2 regions of the Limosilactobacillus albertensis genome follow, and region 2 is predicted to be linked to the other one. Evidence: predicted binding sites of a transcription regulator. Region 2 holds the regulator's gene; the other holds the start of a gene.
What was found. The regulator NrdR, encoded in region 2, represses ribonucleotide reductase genes. The targets are predictions, from matches to a motif close to ACACNATATATNGTGT.

Region 1: the regulator NrdR is predicted to act here: its motif matches at 5,826-5,841, upstream of pnuC (nicotinamide riboside transporter PnuC).

Annotation. Positions count from the first base shown of each region.
Region 1 covers NZ_JACIVD010000043.1:27,178-35,114, reverse strand. The annotation lists gene H5S41_RS00720 (galactokinase) at 1-768, opposite strand, end outside; gene H5S41_RS00715 (SGNH/GDSL hydrolase family protein) at 963-1,931, shown strand; gene H5S41_RS00710 (tyrosine-protein phosphatase) at 1,961-2,743, shown strand; gene H5S41_RS00705 (YbhB/YbcL family Raf kinase inhibitor-like protein) at 2,778-3,284, shown strand; gene H5S41_RS00700 (hypothetical protein) at 3,298-3,522, shown strand; gene H5S41_RS00695 (hypothetical protein) at 3,578-3,904, opposite strand; gene H5S41_RS00690 (hypothetical protein) at 3,926-5,044, opposite strand; gene greA (transcription elongation factor GreA) at 5,150-5,647, shown strand; gene pnuC (nicotinamide riboside transporter PnuC) at 5,897-6,649, shown strand; gene H5S41_RS00675 (aldo/keto reductase) at 6,700-7,542, opposite strand; gene H5S41_RS00670 (response regulator transcription factor) at 7,661-7,937, shown strand, end outside.
Region 2 covers NZ_JACIVD010000045.1:35,224-43,160, forward strand. The annotation lists gene polA (DNA polymerase I) at 1-928, shown strand, start outside; gene mutM (bifunctional DNA-formamidopyrimidine glycosylase/DNA-(apurinic or apyrimidinic site) lyase) at 943-1,773, shown strand; gene coaE (dephospho-CoA kinase) at 1,778-2,377, shown strand; gene nrdR (transcriptional regulator NrdR) at 2,423-2,890, shown strand; gene H5S41_RS01525 (replication initiation and membrane attachment family protein) at 2,903-4,258, shown strand; gene dnaI (primosomal protein DnaI) at 4,277-5,218, shown strand; ribosomal protein L20 leader region at 5,265-5,396, shown strand; gene infC (translation initiation factor IF-3) at 5,439-5,951, shown strand; gene rpmI (50S ribosomal protein L35) at 5,974-6,171, shown strand; gene rplT (50S ribosomal protein L20) at 6,216-6,569, shown strand; gene H5S41_RS01550 (YqeG family HAD IIIA-type phosphatase) at 6,721-7,251, shown strand; gene yqeH (ribosome biogenesis GTPase YqeH) at 7,244-7,937, shown strand, end outside.

The sequences.
Region 1 (7,937 bases), on a different contig from region 2:
ATCTAATTCACCAAGTTTAGTAATATTAAGTTTCTTATTAAGCCGGTTAACAGCTTCTTCACATTCTTGAACCCGTTCATTATACTTTGAACCTGCTAATGAGTGGTTCTTATTGGTACTCATAATCACGATTTCGTAGTCACCTAGTTCAAGTGGCAAGTACTTATATTCAAGGGTATTACAGTCAAGGTAAATTGCATTATTTTCTTTACCCATTCCAACCGCGAATTGGTCCATAATTCCAGAGTTTAAGCCGACAAAATCATTTTCCGTTTTTTGACCAAGCTTAACAAGTTCAATCTCATCAATGTCAAGGTTAAATTCATCTTTTAAGATATTACCCATCAGCATTTCAATTGATGCAGATGACGATAAGCCTGAGCCATATGGAAGAAATCCATGAATGTATAAATTAAAACCATGGTCAATCTTAAAACCGCGTTGCTTTAAGTAAACCAGCATCCCTTTGAAGTAATTAACCCACTTCTCGTCTTTTGCGCTTTGCGGTTCTTCATCATTAATATCAAAAGTAATAATCTTACTATCTTCTTCCTTGGCTGAGTTTGCCGAGTAAATAGCAACCGTTGTATCTTCACGCGGACCGTATACTCCATACGTACCAATACTAATAGCACAAGGGAAAACGTGTCCGCCATTATAATCAGTGTGTTCCCCAATTACATTGATCCGACCTGGTGAGAAAAATACATCTTGTCCTGGTTCCTTAAAGACATCTTGGTATTCAGCTAAAAATTGTTGCTTATCCATCAGAATAACCTCCATACATCAAACAAACATTAGTAAACTTTTACTAAATATAATTTACTCCTTTTTCACTCGCCCGTCAACAAGCGCTTTCAAATTAATCCTATCAATAAAGAAAACGCTTTCTAAAAAGTAAAAATAAATAGCCCCGTTGCCTATCAAAATGCTACACTATTTAACATAGACGGAGGCTTTTTATGAAAAAATATATCCCAAAAGATTTAATTAAGCTTGCTTCGCGGACAGGTCGTTGGACAGTTAAAAAAATTAACGATACTACCGCCTTGTATACAACCAATTTGGGTAGTTATCTACGTTTTAAAGTCCAAGAAGCTACCAAGTGTTATGTGGAAGTTATCGCAAATCAAAACTTCCTTTCACCAAGCCAGATTTTTGCTATTCGGATTGATAACGGGGACTGGCACCGCTATCAAGCTGCTTTAGGAAAAATCGCAATTTCTGTAAGTCCCGAATCACATATTATTGAGATTATGGCGGCCGGTAATACCGATATTGATGAAGTGTGGACTGGTAATGAGGGCTTTGCGATTAAGGAAATTATCCTGAATCAGGGAAACCTTCTTCCAGCTTCCAAACGTTCCATAATCAATTTTATTGGCGACTCTATTACTGCTGGATGCTGGGTTGCTGGTAACCATCCTTCATTTGATTATCGTCCCGAGAAAAATTATGCAGCCATTAGCGCTGATATTCTCAATGCTGATAGCGTCCGAATTGCCTATTCTGCTGGCGGAGTATTGCGCTCTGCTACTGGCGGCGTTCCCACTGCTGATAAGTTTTTAGCAAGAATCGATGCACAAGATTTATGGACCCCTAATAATCCTGATTTAACAGTACTTAACTTAGGTGTCAACGATCGCCGTTTCCCTTCAAAACAATTCGTTGCTGCTTTTGACTTATTTGTCCAACAAGTCAAATTAACTTTTCCAAATGCCCCGTTGGCAATAATGGTTCCATTTAGTCAAACTTTTGCCCAAGAGATTCGGACAATTGCAGCTAATCATCAGTGTCCCATCATCGAAACCAATAGCTGGAAGCATAGTTTTACAGATGGATTACACCCCGATCAGCTAGGTGCCATTGCAGAAGGAAAAATGCTGGCAAAAGCTTTAAGTCCGCTTTTACATAAATCCAGTGTACAATAAAACTAAGAAATAATATGAGGAGGATTCCCATGGCTAACCAACGATTATTACCAATAAAAAATGGCTATAATTTCCGCGACCTAGGCGGCTATCCTACTGTCGACGGGCACACAACAAAATGGCAACGGCTGCTTCGAACTGGATCGCTCGCTCGACTGGGACAAGATGATTTAAAAGTACTAGACGCAATCCCGGTTACAATTGATGTTGACCTGCGTGCCCCTGATGAAGTAAAAAAGGCTCCTGATCGTGTTCCTGCTACTGCTACTTACTATCATTTGCCGGTTTTTCAATCAGATGAAACCGATGCATCGCATAGTGATGAGGAAATCGCTGCGCAAATGCAGAAACCGGGCAATGGATATCATCATATGATTGATGTCTACCAGCGAATGACAACTGTTAATTCTGCAAAGCAAGCATATCAAAATTTATTTAAGCTCCTATTAAGCAATAAACACGGTGCTTTGCTTTTTCACTGCACTGCTGGAAAAGATAGGACTGGAATGGCGTCATTTCTTATCCTTAGCGCTCTGGGGGTAGAACAAAAAGTTATTATAGAAGATTACTTATTGACCAATACTGTTACTCAAGAGTTCCGCAACAACTGGCTACAAGAAATGCGCGATAACGGAGCTAGTGAAGAATTGGTAACGAATCGTGCCGCTCTCGCTTCCGTTGCACCTGATTACATCAATACCGCAATAAAAAATATTAATCAAAATTATGGGAATGTTGATCATTACCTCAACGAATATCTCGGGATAACTCCTGCTGAAATAAAAGAACTGCGGGAATTGTATTTAGACTGACCTAGATTATAATTGTTTATGAGGAGGGATTTTTATGCAAATCTCAGTACCATTAGTTAACGGAATGTTAGCCGATGAATATGGTAAATACGCGCCTGCAGCGGATATATTAGCTGATCATCCAATCAAATCATTCCCAATAAAGATTACAGACGCTCCTGCCGATACCAAAACATTTGCGATTGTATTTATTGATTATGATTCAACACCTGTTTGTGGTTTCACGTGGATTCATTGGCTAGCAGCTAACATCCCCGGAACTTTAACAGATATTCCTGCTAATGCTAGTCGAGACTTAGCCGCTCAATTCGTTCAAGGAAATAATAGTAATGCCGGTTCACTAGTAAATGGCGATCCACTTATTACCAGCGGCTACGTAGGTCCACAACCACCTGATAAAACTCATAACTATACCTTAATGGTGTTTGCCTTGGATGACACATTACCTTTAAAAAACAAGTACTGGCTTAATGATTTCATTCACGCCGCCAAAGGACATATTCTAGCAAAAGCACAAGTTGATTTACCAAGTCGTGCGTAAGGAGGAAATGATAATGGAAACAAGAATCTTCTTTAATCCTGGCGATTCAGTTGCTAACATTAATGATTACAATGAAGCAGTTCGGAAGGGTCAAATTTTCAAGCGCGAGCGTCGCAATGACGATCTTGTTATCGCAAAGGACCCTAACGATAAAGAATATGCTATTTTTTATGCTAAAGATGCTTTGCCAGCTGAACATAAAAAATCTAAGCCATATGAAATTAAAAATCGTCTTTAAAAAGAGAAATGGCCAATGGAAATATTCCACCGGTCATTTTTTCTTTTATTAGGCTTTAACGACCACCAACAATTCTAGCCGTTTCATCCTCGAGTCGTTCAATTAACGAATCAGCATCCGTCTTAAAATCATTAACAAATGAATCTGACTGCGGGTGAACACGACCAGCCTCATTACCCATAACATCAGTAACAACTAAGTCATTTTCATCCCAGTTAACATCATCATAATGACCTTCAAGAGCTTCGTCAAAAAATGCTTGGAGTATATCCCGAACCGCATTTTGAATAACAGTTGTTTCATCAACCTGCTCACCGCGAACCTTGTGTTGAGCTAGTTGCATTGCTACATCTTCCATATTTTCTGGAATTTCAACGCTCATTACGGATTCCTCCTTTAAGAATTACCGACGACGTAGCTTGCGCCGGGCCTTTTTACTAAACTTAATACCTTGAAGCGATTTTTTCTTCCGCTTTAACTGCGGATCGGTATGGTCACTTACAGCCATTTGTTGCTGTTGCTTTTGTTGCATTTCACGTTGACGCTTAATTAAACGTTTCCGCTCATATTCACCCCATGGATTTAACAGACCACGCATAAAGTCAGCAACTTCTTGCTTATGATCATCCATCCATGCTTCGGCCACATCTGCATCATCTGTATCGATCCCATTACTATTAATGAATGATAGAACTAATTGGGTTTCACGTTCATCACGATTTAATGAAGCAAGCATGTCTTCTGACGGTTGCATATTGGCAATTGCCTTTAAACCGAGCTTATACTGATCCATATCAATATAATCATTTTGCTTCATATATTCAAATAATGCCTGTGCACTTGGTACAATATTATGAATCTGCTTTATTGAGATATGCGGATCCAGTGGCATCATCATGCCCAATACCCGCTGTAAATTACTGAAAGTCCACTGATCTGGATATTCAGCACATTCTTGAACCATTAATTCTAAGAACTCTTGTACAACATAATTTAGTTCGACATTATCTAATTCAAGATTGCTAAAGTGCGGATCAGTTTTAATAGCTTGTTGAATATTTGCTAACAAGTCCTTAAATTTTTCAGGTGTCCACGTAACTTTTTCTTTAGCTGAAGCGTCCTGAACTGGCGTTGATTCTTCTTCGTGCTCTTCAGCTCCGTGTAATTGGGCCCATGTCTTATGTGCTTTACGACATTCATTCATTTTTGTCCGTTGTTCTTCCATCGCCTTAACGACTTCAGCGAGATTATCAACTTTCAAAAATTCTTGGTAAGCACGTAAAACCGGAACAACCGCAATCCCAAATTGATTAGTTAATGATGGATCAGCGATAAATTCCCCGACCATGACCGCTTTTACTGCTTCTGGTGTCCAAGTAGTATCGGTCAAATGCTGATCATTTGCCATCTGGTTATTAAAACGAGTCAAAATATCCTGTGCATGTTTTTGCTGATTAGCAGATAACTGATGATAGTTGGACGAAGTAAGGAACTGGTCAATATGCTGTTCTTGTTCGTTCATTATCTATTGTCCTCCGTCTCCAAATTGAATTTTCCTTTCTATCATATCATAATTATATCTAGTAAATATAACTAGATTGTTAATACATAAGGAGATATTACACCAATGCAACGAAAAAAGATCCAAGAAGCAATGAAAAATGTCTATTTTCAAAAAATGACTGCTAATGGTTATCATGAAATTGAGGAACAAATTGCTGGATTACAAAAGCAGCGTCCAGCGAAAATAGAACAGCTAAAAGCTGCCCGCGCCCTTGGCGACTTATCAGAGAACACGGAATACAGTACTGCTAAGCGAGAACTTCGCCACCTCGAAAGCCGACTGCGTTATCTTAACAAGCAGCTTCAATACGCTGAAATTGTGACTCCTAGCGATGATCATACTGTTGACCTTGGTACGACCGTCACAATTGAATTTGAAGATGATGATGAGCAAGAAATCTACCATATTGTTGGTAAGCAAGAAGCTGATATTGCTAAACAAAAGATCTCCTTCGACTCCCCGCTCGGTCAAGCCCTCCTTCATCAAACCGCCGGAACCATTGTAACCGTTGAAGCTCCACAATCATCATATCGGGTTAAGATTATTAAAGTTGAGTTATAACATTGATAAGCTATTTTAGTTTCTTTAATATTACAGCAGAAATTTTTAAATTTATTATTTTCGGTAATAGGGTTAATTCCTCGCTGTTCAATTGCTCTAAGCAACTGATTAAACAAAATTTTCGGTATTGCATCTCTGATTTTGACCCGCTATACTATTAAACGTCGCTTTTTCACAGCCACAACATATTGTGTTCTCAGTTGATATAAAGCACAACTTATACAACATATAGTAGAGGGAGTTATATTGATGCTTAGCAATTATTTAAAATTTCTTGCCCACCAGTTAAAGGGCTGGCCACAACAAAACTATTACCTATTCTTTTTCAGTTTAGGCTGTCAGGTTATGACCTTAGTCAGTGCCCCGATAACATGGGTTACTGTCATTACTTTTATCGGTACCACGCTTGGTGTCCTTTGTGTTCTAGCAATTAATGCAGCAAAGTCAGTAAATGGTTTCTTAGGCATTCTATCAGCACTGTGTTTCATCATTGCTGGTTTTAGTGCTAAAAATTATTTAAGTATTGTTGAGCAAATCGCCTATGTTATTACCCTCGATTTACCAGTATTACTTTCTGCAAACTGGAACGTTAACATGGCTTCTAAGATTCGTAAGTTCAATGCCCGTTCATGGTCAATCGCTATTGTGGCAACCATTGCGGTATATCTCGTTTCAGGTTACTTGATTGGTAATTTAACTGATGATCCACGACCATGGATTGATGCAATTAGTTTCTCCATCAGTCTTTCTGCTGGTGTCATCTGTTTCTTACGTTTTAACAATCAATACTTCTGGTGGCTTGCATCCGGTCTTGCCCAATTAGTACTTTGGTTTGTTTCTTACAAGCAAGGTTCAGCTACTTTAGCAATGGCCGTTAATAGTTCAATCTATCTAATTAATGATGTTCTCGCCTTCACCATTTCGCCATGGTATAACGAACGTGAACGTCAACGACTTAGTGAAGAAGAATCTGCCTATGCTAAAGAACTGGGCCTAGAGTAGTACAAAACAGCAAAGTGAGTGGATAATTTTCCAATCGCTTTGCTGCTTTTTTAATATTGCTTATTATATTCATACACCAATTCTGGTTCACGGCCGGTCCGATGGTAGGCGTTTAATGAGTCGATCTGCGCCATTTCTTGTGCACTAAGTTCAAAATCGTAAATATCAGCATTTTGTGCGATTCGTTCTTCGTGAACTGACTTAGGGATAAATGACACGCCGTTTTGCAAATGCCAGCGTAAGATCACTTGCGCGGTTGATTTATTATGAGCAACGGCAATATCTTTTAATATTGACTCATTAAGAACGGCTCCCCTGCCAAGCGGACTCCATGCTTGCGTTACAATTTGATGCTGACGATTAAATTGTAATAACGGTTTTTGCGTTAATAGGGGATGCAGTTCAATTTGATCAACAACAGGCATTTCACTTGCTTGCGTTGCTAAATACTGAAGATGAATCATTTGGTAGTTGCTTACACCAATCGATCGTGTAAGTCCCGCCTTCTTCATTTCTTCAAACGCCCGCCATGTATCAAAAAATGAACGTTCAATCGGCCAGTGAACAAGTAATAAGTCAACATAATCCATTTGTAGTTTATGTAATGATTCTTTGACCGATTCGATTGCCTTCTCATAGCCCTGGTTTTTCTCAGCGACTTTTGTTGTAACAAAAATATTATCACGTGGAATTGCTAATTGTTTAAAGGCATTACCAACTTCTTGTTCATTGCCATATAGTTGTGCAGTATCAAATAAGCGATAACCTATCTCATACGCTTTGCTTACCGCCTGATTCATCGTTTCCTGTCCATCTACCTTGTACAGGCCAAAACCCTCTTGTGGCATTTTGTTACCATCAGCTAGGGTTAATAAATTATCCTTAATGTCCATCCATTCCCACTTCCTTTTGCCTTATTCTCAAACAGTCATTCAAAATTGTCAAACATGTATTTTCCTTTCTGAACTAACTAATGTATTATGATGTTAAATCTACTTACGAGGAAAAATTATGGCTAAAATATTTATTGTTGAGGATAATTCCGACATTATCCATGCAATTGTGCAAAATTTAAGCAAATGGCAACATGATACCATCACAGTTAAGGACTGGGCAAACGTTGCAAACGAGATTATTACCGCAAAGCCAGATCTTGTTTTGTTTGATATTACTCTTCCTACTTTTGATGGTTTTTATTGGATTCAGGAAGTCCGTAAATACAGTCAAGTACCGATCATCGTAATTTCTGCAGCAGAAATTGATACCAATGTCATGCACGCAGTTACGG
Region 2 (7,937 bases):
CGTTGAACAAATTTTAGAATACCGGCAAATCGCTAAACTTCAATCGACGTATATTACTGGTTTATTAAAGGTTATCCATTCAAATGATCAAAAGATCCACACACGTTACCTGCAGACACTAACACAAACGGGGCGGCTATCTTCTGTTGATCCAAACTTACAGAACATTCCTGTCCGTTTGCCTGAAGGACGGTTGATTAGAAAAGCCTTTGTTCCTAGTCATGAAGGATGGCAGATCTTCTCTTCGGATTATTCCCAAGTTGAATTGCGGGTTCTTGCTCATATTACTGGAGACAAGAACCTTCAAGAGGATTTTAAAAATGGGGAGGATATTCACGCAAGTACGGCACGGCGAATCTTTCATTTAGCCCCTGATGCAGAAATTGACCGTAATATGCGACGGCGGGCTAAAGCAGTTAACTTTGGAATTGTTTATGGGATTAGCGATTATGGGCTGGCTCAGCGAATACACGTCAGCCGTGCGGAAGCTCATGAATTTATCCAAAATTACTTCCATGAGTTCCCTGGAGTAAAGAAATATATCAATGATACGATTGCGTTTGCTAAGGAAAATGGTTATGTTGAGACAATTACTCATCGTCGCCGCTACTTACCTGATATCCATGCTAAAAGCTTTAGTAAACGGTCATTTGCGGAGCGGACAGCAATGAATACGCCAATCCAAGGAAGTGCTGCCGACATTATTAAAATTGCGATGATTCGGATGCAAGATGAACTTGAAAAACGGCATTTGCAGGCTAAAATGCTTTTGCAAATCCACGATGAATTAGTATTTGAAGCTCCTAAAGAAGAAATACCGGTATTATCAGAATTAGTGCCGAAAGTAATGGATTCCGCAGTTAAATTAGATGTTCCGCTTAAAGTCGACAGCAAGTATGGTGATACCTGGTATGACCTAAAAAAATAGTTAGGAGGGATTAGATGCCTGAATTACCAGAAGTTGAAACAGTTCGTCGCGGGCTAATGAAGATTGCTGCTGGACGAAAAATTAATGCAATTGACATTTATTATGGCAAAACAATTACTAATGACGTTGAAACATTCCGTCAAGCCTTGATTGGCCAAACAATTGAACGGGTCGATCGTCGCGGTAAGTACCTTCTTTTCCGTTTTACTAATAATCTGACAATGGTTTCTCATTTGCGAATGGAAGGGAAGTACTATAATCAACCAATCGGCGGACCCATTGACAAGCATACCCATGTCGTCTTTCAATTTACGGACGGGACGGAATTATGTTATCAGGATACCCGTAAATTTGGTCGGATGACCCTTGTTAAAACTGGCGACGAAATGAATGTCGGCGGCTTGAAAACAATTGGTCCTGAACCAACTAATGATAGTTTTACTTTGGCGTTCTTTACTGCGGAGTTAAGAAAAAGCCGTGGTAAAATAAAACCTTTTTTGCTAAATCAGCGACATGTTGCCGGCTTGGGTAATATCTACGTTGATGAGGTTTTATGGATGTCAAAAATAAATCCTGAACAACCTGCTAACACGCTCACCGACCAGCAAATATCTGAACTTCGCAAGAATATTATTAAGGAACTGGCAACGGCAATTAAGTTTAAAGGAACCACGGTTCATAGTTTTACAAATGCGTTTGGTGACGCTGGGGCTTTTCAGGAACGGTTAAATGCATATGGTCATGCAGGAGATAAGTGCCCGCGCTGTGGAACTAAAATGGTTAAGATTAAAGTTGCGGAACGGGGCACGACATTTTGCCCACATTGCCAAGCTTTAAAGGAATAGGAACATGACAAAAATAATAGGCTTAACTGGTGGAATTGCGACGGGAAAGACAACAGTAAGCAATATTTTGCGTCAAGCCGGAATCCCGGTGATTGATGCTGATGAAGTAGCCCGCCAAGTACAAACGCCTGATTCGGTCGGGTTAACGAGGATTGTGAAAGTCTTTGGTCCGCAAGTATTATTGGCGACGGGTGAATTAAATCGTCCCGCTCTTGCTAAAATTGTTTTTAATAATAAAGAGACATTAAAAAAATTAGATGACTTACTACAGCCGTTGATTCATGATAAAATTTTTGCCCGTGCGACTGCTCTTAAGAAGCAAGGATTACCATTAGTTGTGTTGGATGTTCCTTTACTATTTGAGCAGCACTATGATGAAGATTGTGATTATGTAGTGGTTGTTTATACTGATCAGCAGACACAGTTAAAACGTTTGATGGCCCGTGACCACTGTTCTGAACAGGCTGCTCGTGCCCGCATTGCCGCTCAGTTTCCATTAGCGGATAAAATAGAACAAGCCGATTTTAAGATTAATAATAATGGTAACCAGGTTGAACTGCAAAAACAGGTCGCATCCCTAATAAAACAACTTAAAGCAGAGTAAAATATGATAAAATAAAGTACTTATACTAAAAAGGAGGGGGACGCATTGCGCTGTCCACATTGTCACAAAAATGGATCACGGGTAGTTGACAGTCGGCCAAGTGAAGACGGGAGCTTTATTCGCCGCCGTCGTGAGTGTGTTCATTGTGGCTTTCGTTTTACAACCTTTGAACGGTACGAGGAAACGCCGCTGCTAGTAATTAAAAAAGATGGGACACGGCAGGAATTTAGTCGGCAAAAGATTCTTAACGGGATTGTTCGATCGGCGGAAAAGAGACCCGTTAGTATGGAACGTTTGACCAAGATTACGGATAAAGTTGAAAAACAGGTTCGCAGTATTGGTGAAAGTGAAGTCTCAAGTCAAATTATTGGTAAATTTGTAATGAATGAATTAAAAAACGTTGATGAGATTGCATACATTCGCTTTGCTAGTGTGTACCGGCAATTTAAGGATGTAGATGCCTTCATGAACGAACTTGAAACAATGGTAAAGTCCGAGCATAAAAACGATTAAGGAGGCTGTAAGATGACTGCAACGACTTTTGACCCGCAGGCAGGTTATATAGTTACTGCAAGTACGGCATTCGTTAATTTTAACGATCAGACATTTGCAACATTTTACCAGCCAATTCTCGGGCCGGTCGCTTTTAGTCTTTTTTATACGTTTAGGGCACGCTTAATCCCTAAGCCGACAATTTCTAACCGCACAATGCAAAGTGAGTTATTAGCCCATATTAATGCCGGCGGACAGCAGGTGATAGAGGCTCTTCATCGTTTAGAGGCGGTTGGCTTAGTCCAAACTTACTTTCAAAGCGATGAGGTTGGGGATGTCTACGTTTATGAACTACAGCCTACGCTTACCCCGGAAAAATTCCTTACTGATAATTTATTAAGTATTTTATTGTTAGAAGAGATCGGCGAGACGGCATTTAACCACTTGATTGAGCAAAGTCGTCAATATAAGCTTGCTTCTTCAAATGTAAATTTGACAAATATTAGCCACCGCTTTTTTGAGGAGTTTCATATTAATTCGCAGTCGATTACGGCCACCCCGAAAGCAATTACCGATGCGCGAAAGCAGTCCCCAATTGAAAAACAGCCCTCACTAACAGCGGGAATGAAAACTGACTTTAATTGGAGTACATTATTGCACTTGCTGGCTAACCAGCCGATTGTAAGCAGTGATTTAGAAAATAGTCATGAACTGATCTTGCTAGAACACCAGCTTTACGGCATTGATGAACCAACAATGAAAAAGTTGGTGTTGCGTTCAATCGATTTGCAGACTAATCATTTTAATCCCCAAAAATTTAAGCAAATTGTCGCTTCAACGTATAATGTAATATATACCCAGCCAAGCAAGGTAGCTGAACAGAAATCGCCTGTTGCCAATGACGGGTTGACAAGTAGAGACCGGCAGTTATTAAAGACCGCTGCTGATTATTCACCGGTTGAATTCTTACAGGATTTAAAAGCACAAACTGGCGGCTATGTAACATCTGGAGAGCGTCATATTCTTACAGGATTAGTGGAGCAGGAAAAATTGACAAAAGAAGCAATTAATATTTTGACCTGGTACGTTATTGGTGATCGGGGTCATTCGACATTAACTGCTAACTTTGTCGATACGATTGCAAATAATTGGCTGCAAAACGGGGTATCGACTGGGCAGCAAGCATTGCTCCAGTTAAAAAACTTTAACAAGCAGGCACAAGAAAAGAAAAAAGAAGCCAAAAAGCCCCACAGAAATAATTGGCGAAAAGCAATCAAGGAACCAATGCCGGAGTGGAGTAAAAAGGATAAAAGCGAGTTGATGAAAAAAGCTTCATCACAAGAAGTTGCTAAGCTCCGTGAGCGGATTGCCAATCGAAAAAAGAAATAATTAAAGGAGGTGGCAGCAATGCAATCATTAAACAAAACGCTTCAAGAGTTAATGCGGGGTCAAAATATTACAAATAATATTCAACAAACAATGAAACAAGTTTATTCTGATAAAGATGTGCGCGCGTTTTTAAATGAAAATCGTGACCGCCTTAGTAAAGAAGCGATTAAACGAGGTCAATCAAAGCTTTATGAATATTTCCACGAAAAACAATTAATTGAAAAAGGCGTGCCAACTGTTGCCCCCGGTTATTCGCCCCAGTTAATAATTAGTGCTGGGCAAATTGATGTAACTTATGTCCCGACAAAACAACTGATAGAACGACAACGGCAACAACATATTCAGCGATTAGTTAATTCAATTAATATGCCGAAATTCATCAAAAATGCTTCATATGATGATTACTATTTAAATGATGATATGCAAACTGATACGCGAACAAAGGCAATTCAGGCTGCAATGGACTTTACAGATAATTATAAAAAGGATCAATTTCAGCCGGGACTTTACCTTTATGGTCAGTTTGGCGTTGGGAAGACCTACCTATTAGGAGCAATTGCAAATGAATTAGCAAAGAATAAGGAAGTTGCTACTACAATGGTTCATTTTCCGAGCTTTGCAGTTGAGATGCGCAATTCGATTAAACAAAATAGTACGGGCCAGAAACTTGACGCAATTAAACGTGCCCCGATTCTAATGCTGGATGATATTGGGGCCGGTGCAATGTCGACTTGGATTAGGGATGATGTTTTAGGAGTTATCTTAGAATATCGAATGCAAGAGGAGCTGCCGACTTTCTTTAGTTCTAATTTTTCCATGGAAGAACTGCAAAATAATCACCTTGCTGTAAATGCACAGGGAGATAATGAACCATTGAAGGCTGCACGAATAATGGAGCGGGTTAAATTCTTATCACGTGAAATCGAGATGGAAGGCAAAAATTTGCGTGACAAGGGATAAACTTCTTGACATTAAAGTACTAATTTAGTAAGCTAGTAAACGTTGAAAGAAAAAGCAGAAGCACCCGCTTCTCGCCTAGGTGGTAATGATCGCCGGGCTGACGAGATGAATGATGATCGACCAAAATGGTTGTTATTATGAAGCGGGGCACTCTTGTGTCTCGCTTTTTTGCTTGATCTTTCGCTAAAAAAATTGGAGGTGCGTTGCCATAGCACAAGATATGATTGTCAATAACGGTATTCGTGCACGTGAAGTGCGGTTAATCGGTCAAAACGGTGAACAATTAGGCATTAAGTCTAAGCGTGAAGCACTACAATTAGCTGAAGAGGCTAATTTAGACCTAGTATTAGTTGCACCTAAGGCACGCCCAGCTGTTGCCCGCATTATGGATTACGGGAAGTACCGTTTCGAGATGCAAAAGAAAGAGCGTGAAGCTCGTAAGAAGCAAAAGACGATAACGGTTAAGGAAATTCGCCTTAGTCCATCAATTGATACGAATGACTTTAATGTAAAATTAAAGCGTGTTCGTAAGTTCATTGAAAAGGGTGACAAGGTACGGATTTCATTACGTTTCCGTGGTCGTGCTATCACTCATAAGGATATCGGTCGTGACATGATTGAACGAATGGCTGAAGAAACATCAGACATTGCCACTGTTGTCCAACGTCCGAAGATGGAAGGGCGGAGTATTTTCTTAACTCTTGCCCCAGCTGCTGATAAAGCAAAAAATTAATTTAAGAAGGTAGGAATTAGTTATGCCAAAGATGAAGAGTAACCGCGCTGCTGCAAAGCGTTTTAAGCGTACAGCTAATGGTGGATTCAAGAGTGGTAACTCATTTACCAGTCACCGTTTCCACGGTAAGACTAAGAAGCAACGTCGTCAATTACGTGGTTTGAGCATGATGGACAAGACCAACGTAAAGCGTTACAAGAAGTTATTACCATTTAAGTAAACTTCACAAAAATAACTATTTAAAATACGTAGGAGGATTTCAACATGCGAGTTAAAGGTGGAACTGTTACGCGTGCACGTCGCAAGCGCATTATGAAGTTAGCAAAGGGTTACCGTGGTTCAAAGCACCGTCTTTTCAAGACTGCTAAGGATCAAGTAATGAAGAGTTACACTTACGCTTTCCGTGATCGTAAGGTCAACAAGCGTAAGTTCCGTGAACTTTGGATTGCACGGATTAACGCTGCTGCACGTATGAACGACATTAGTTACAGCAAGTTAATGCACGGTTTAAAGCTTGCTAACATTGACATTAACCGTAAGATGTTAGCTGATTTAGCTGTTAACGATGCAGATGCATTTAAGGCACTCGTTGACGAAGCTAAGAAAGCTCTTAACTAAGCCTAAATAATCTTCAACCACTTATGATGTGTATGCATGATGAGTGGTTTTTTTATTAGTTGCTTTCCTGCTAATGCACAGGATATAATTAAATACTAGAACATTAAATCGGACTTGCCGATTGTAATAATAATTTTGATGAGGTGCAACATTGTTAGAGATATTTAAACCAACATGGATGGTAAATTCAATATATTCTGTTTCCCCTGCACAATTAAAAGAGCAGGGTATTCGGGCTGTTTTTAGCGATCTTGATAATACCTTGATTGCTTGGAATAATCCTGATGGCACGCCAGAATTAAAGGAATGGATGAATGCATTACATGAAGCTAACATTCTATTGATTGTTATTTCTAATAATAGTAAAGAGCGGGTCGCTAAGGCGGTTAATAATCTTGACCTTCCTTTTGTTTCCCGCTCCTTGAAACCACTAAGCTTTGGAATTGAACGGGCACGAAAAAAGCTTGGTTTAGAGAAAAAAGAAGTAGTGATGGTTGGTGACCAACTACTAACGGATATTGCAGCAGCTAATCAAGCAGGCATTCGTAGTATTTTGGTGCAGCCATTACTAAATACGGATAAATGGGATACACGAATCAACCGGTTCTTTGAACGCCGTGTTTGGAAAGAATTGATGAAAAAGTATCCAGATTTAAAATGGCAGGAGGATTTGAATGACTGAGCAAGAACAACAAACTGAAGAATTACGTTGTATTGGTTGTGGAAGCGTAATCCAGACTGATGATCCAGCAGGTTTAGGCTATGCACCTAAATCGGCGTTAGAAAAGGGAAAGGAAACCGGTGAGCTTTATTGTCAGCGGTGTTTCCGTCTTCGGCATTATAATGAGATTGCCCCTGTATCATTGACCGATGATGATTTTTTGCGTTTGCTAAACCAAATTCGTGATGCTAATGCGCTAATTGTATATGTTGTTGATGTCTTTGACTTTAATGGGAGTTTAATTCCGGGATTACACCGTTTTGTGGGCGATAACCCTGTCCTTTTGGTGGGCAATAAAGAAGATCTGTTACCACGCTCTCTTCGTCGTCCCAAACTTCAAGATTGGATTCGTCAACAGGCAAACATGGCCGGACTGCGCCCAATTAATACTGTTCTTGTATCTGCAAAAAAGAATCATCAGATCGATCATTTGCTTGATGTGATTGAGAAGTACCGTCAGAATCGCGACGTATACGTTGTCGGGGTGACAAATGTCGGTAAATCAACCTTAATCAATCAAATTATTAAGCAACGAACAGGAGTTAAGGAACTAATAACCACTTCACGTTTCCCTGGAACGACACTTGATAAGATTGAGATTCCATTAGATGATGGGCACGTTTTAGTTGACACCCCTGGAATTATCC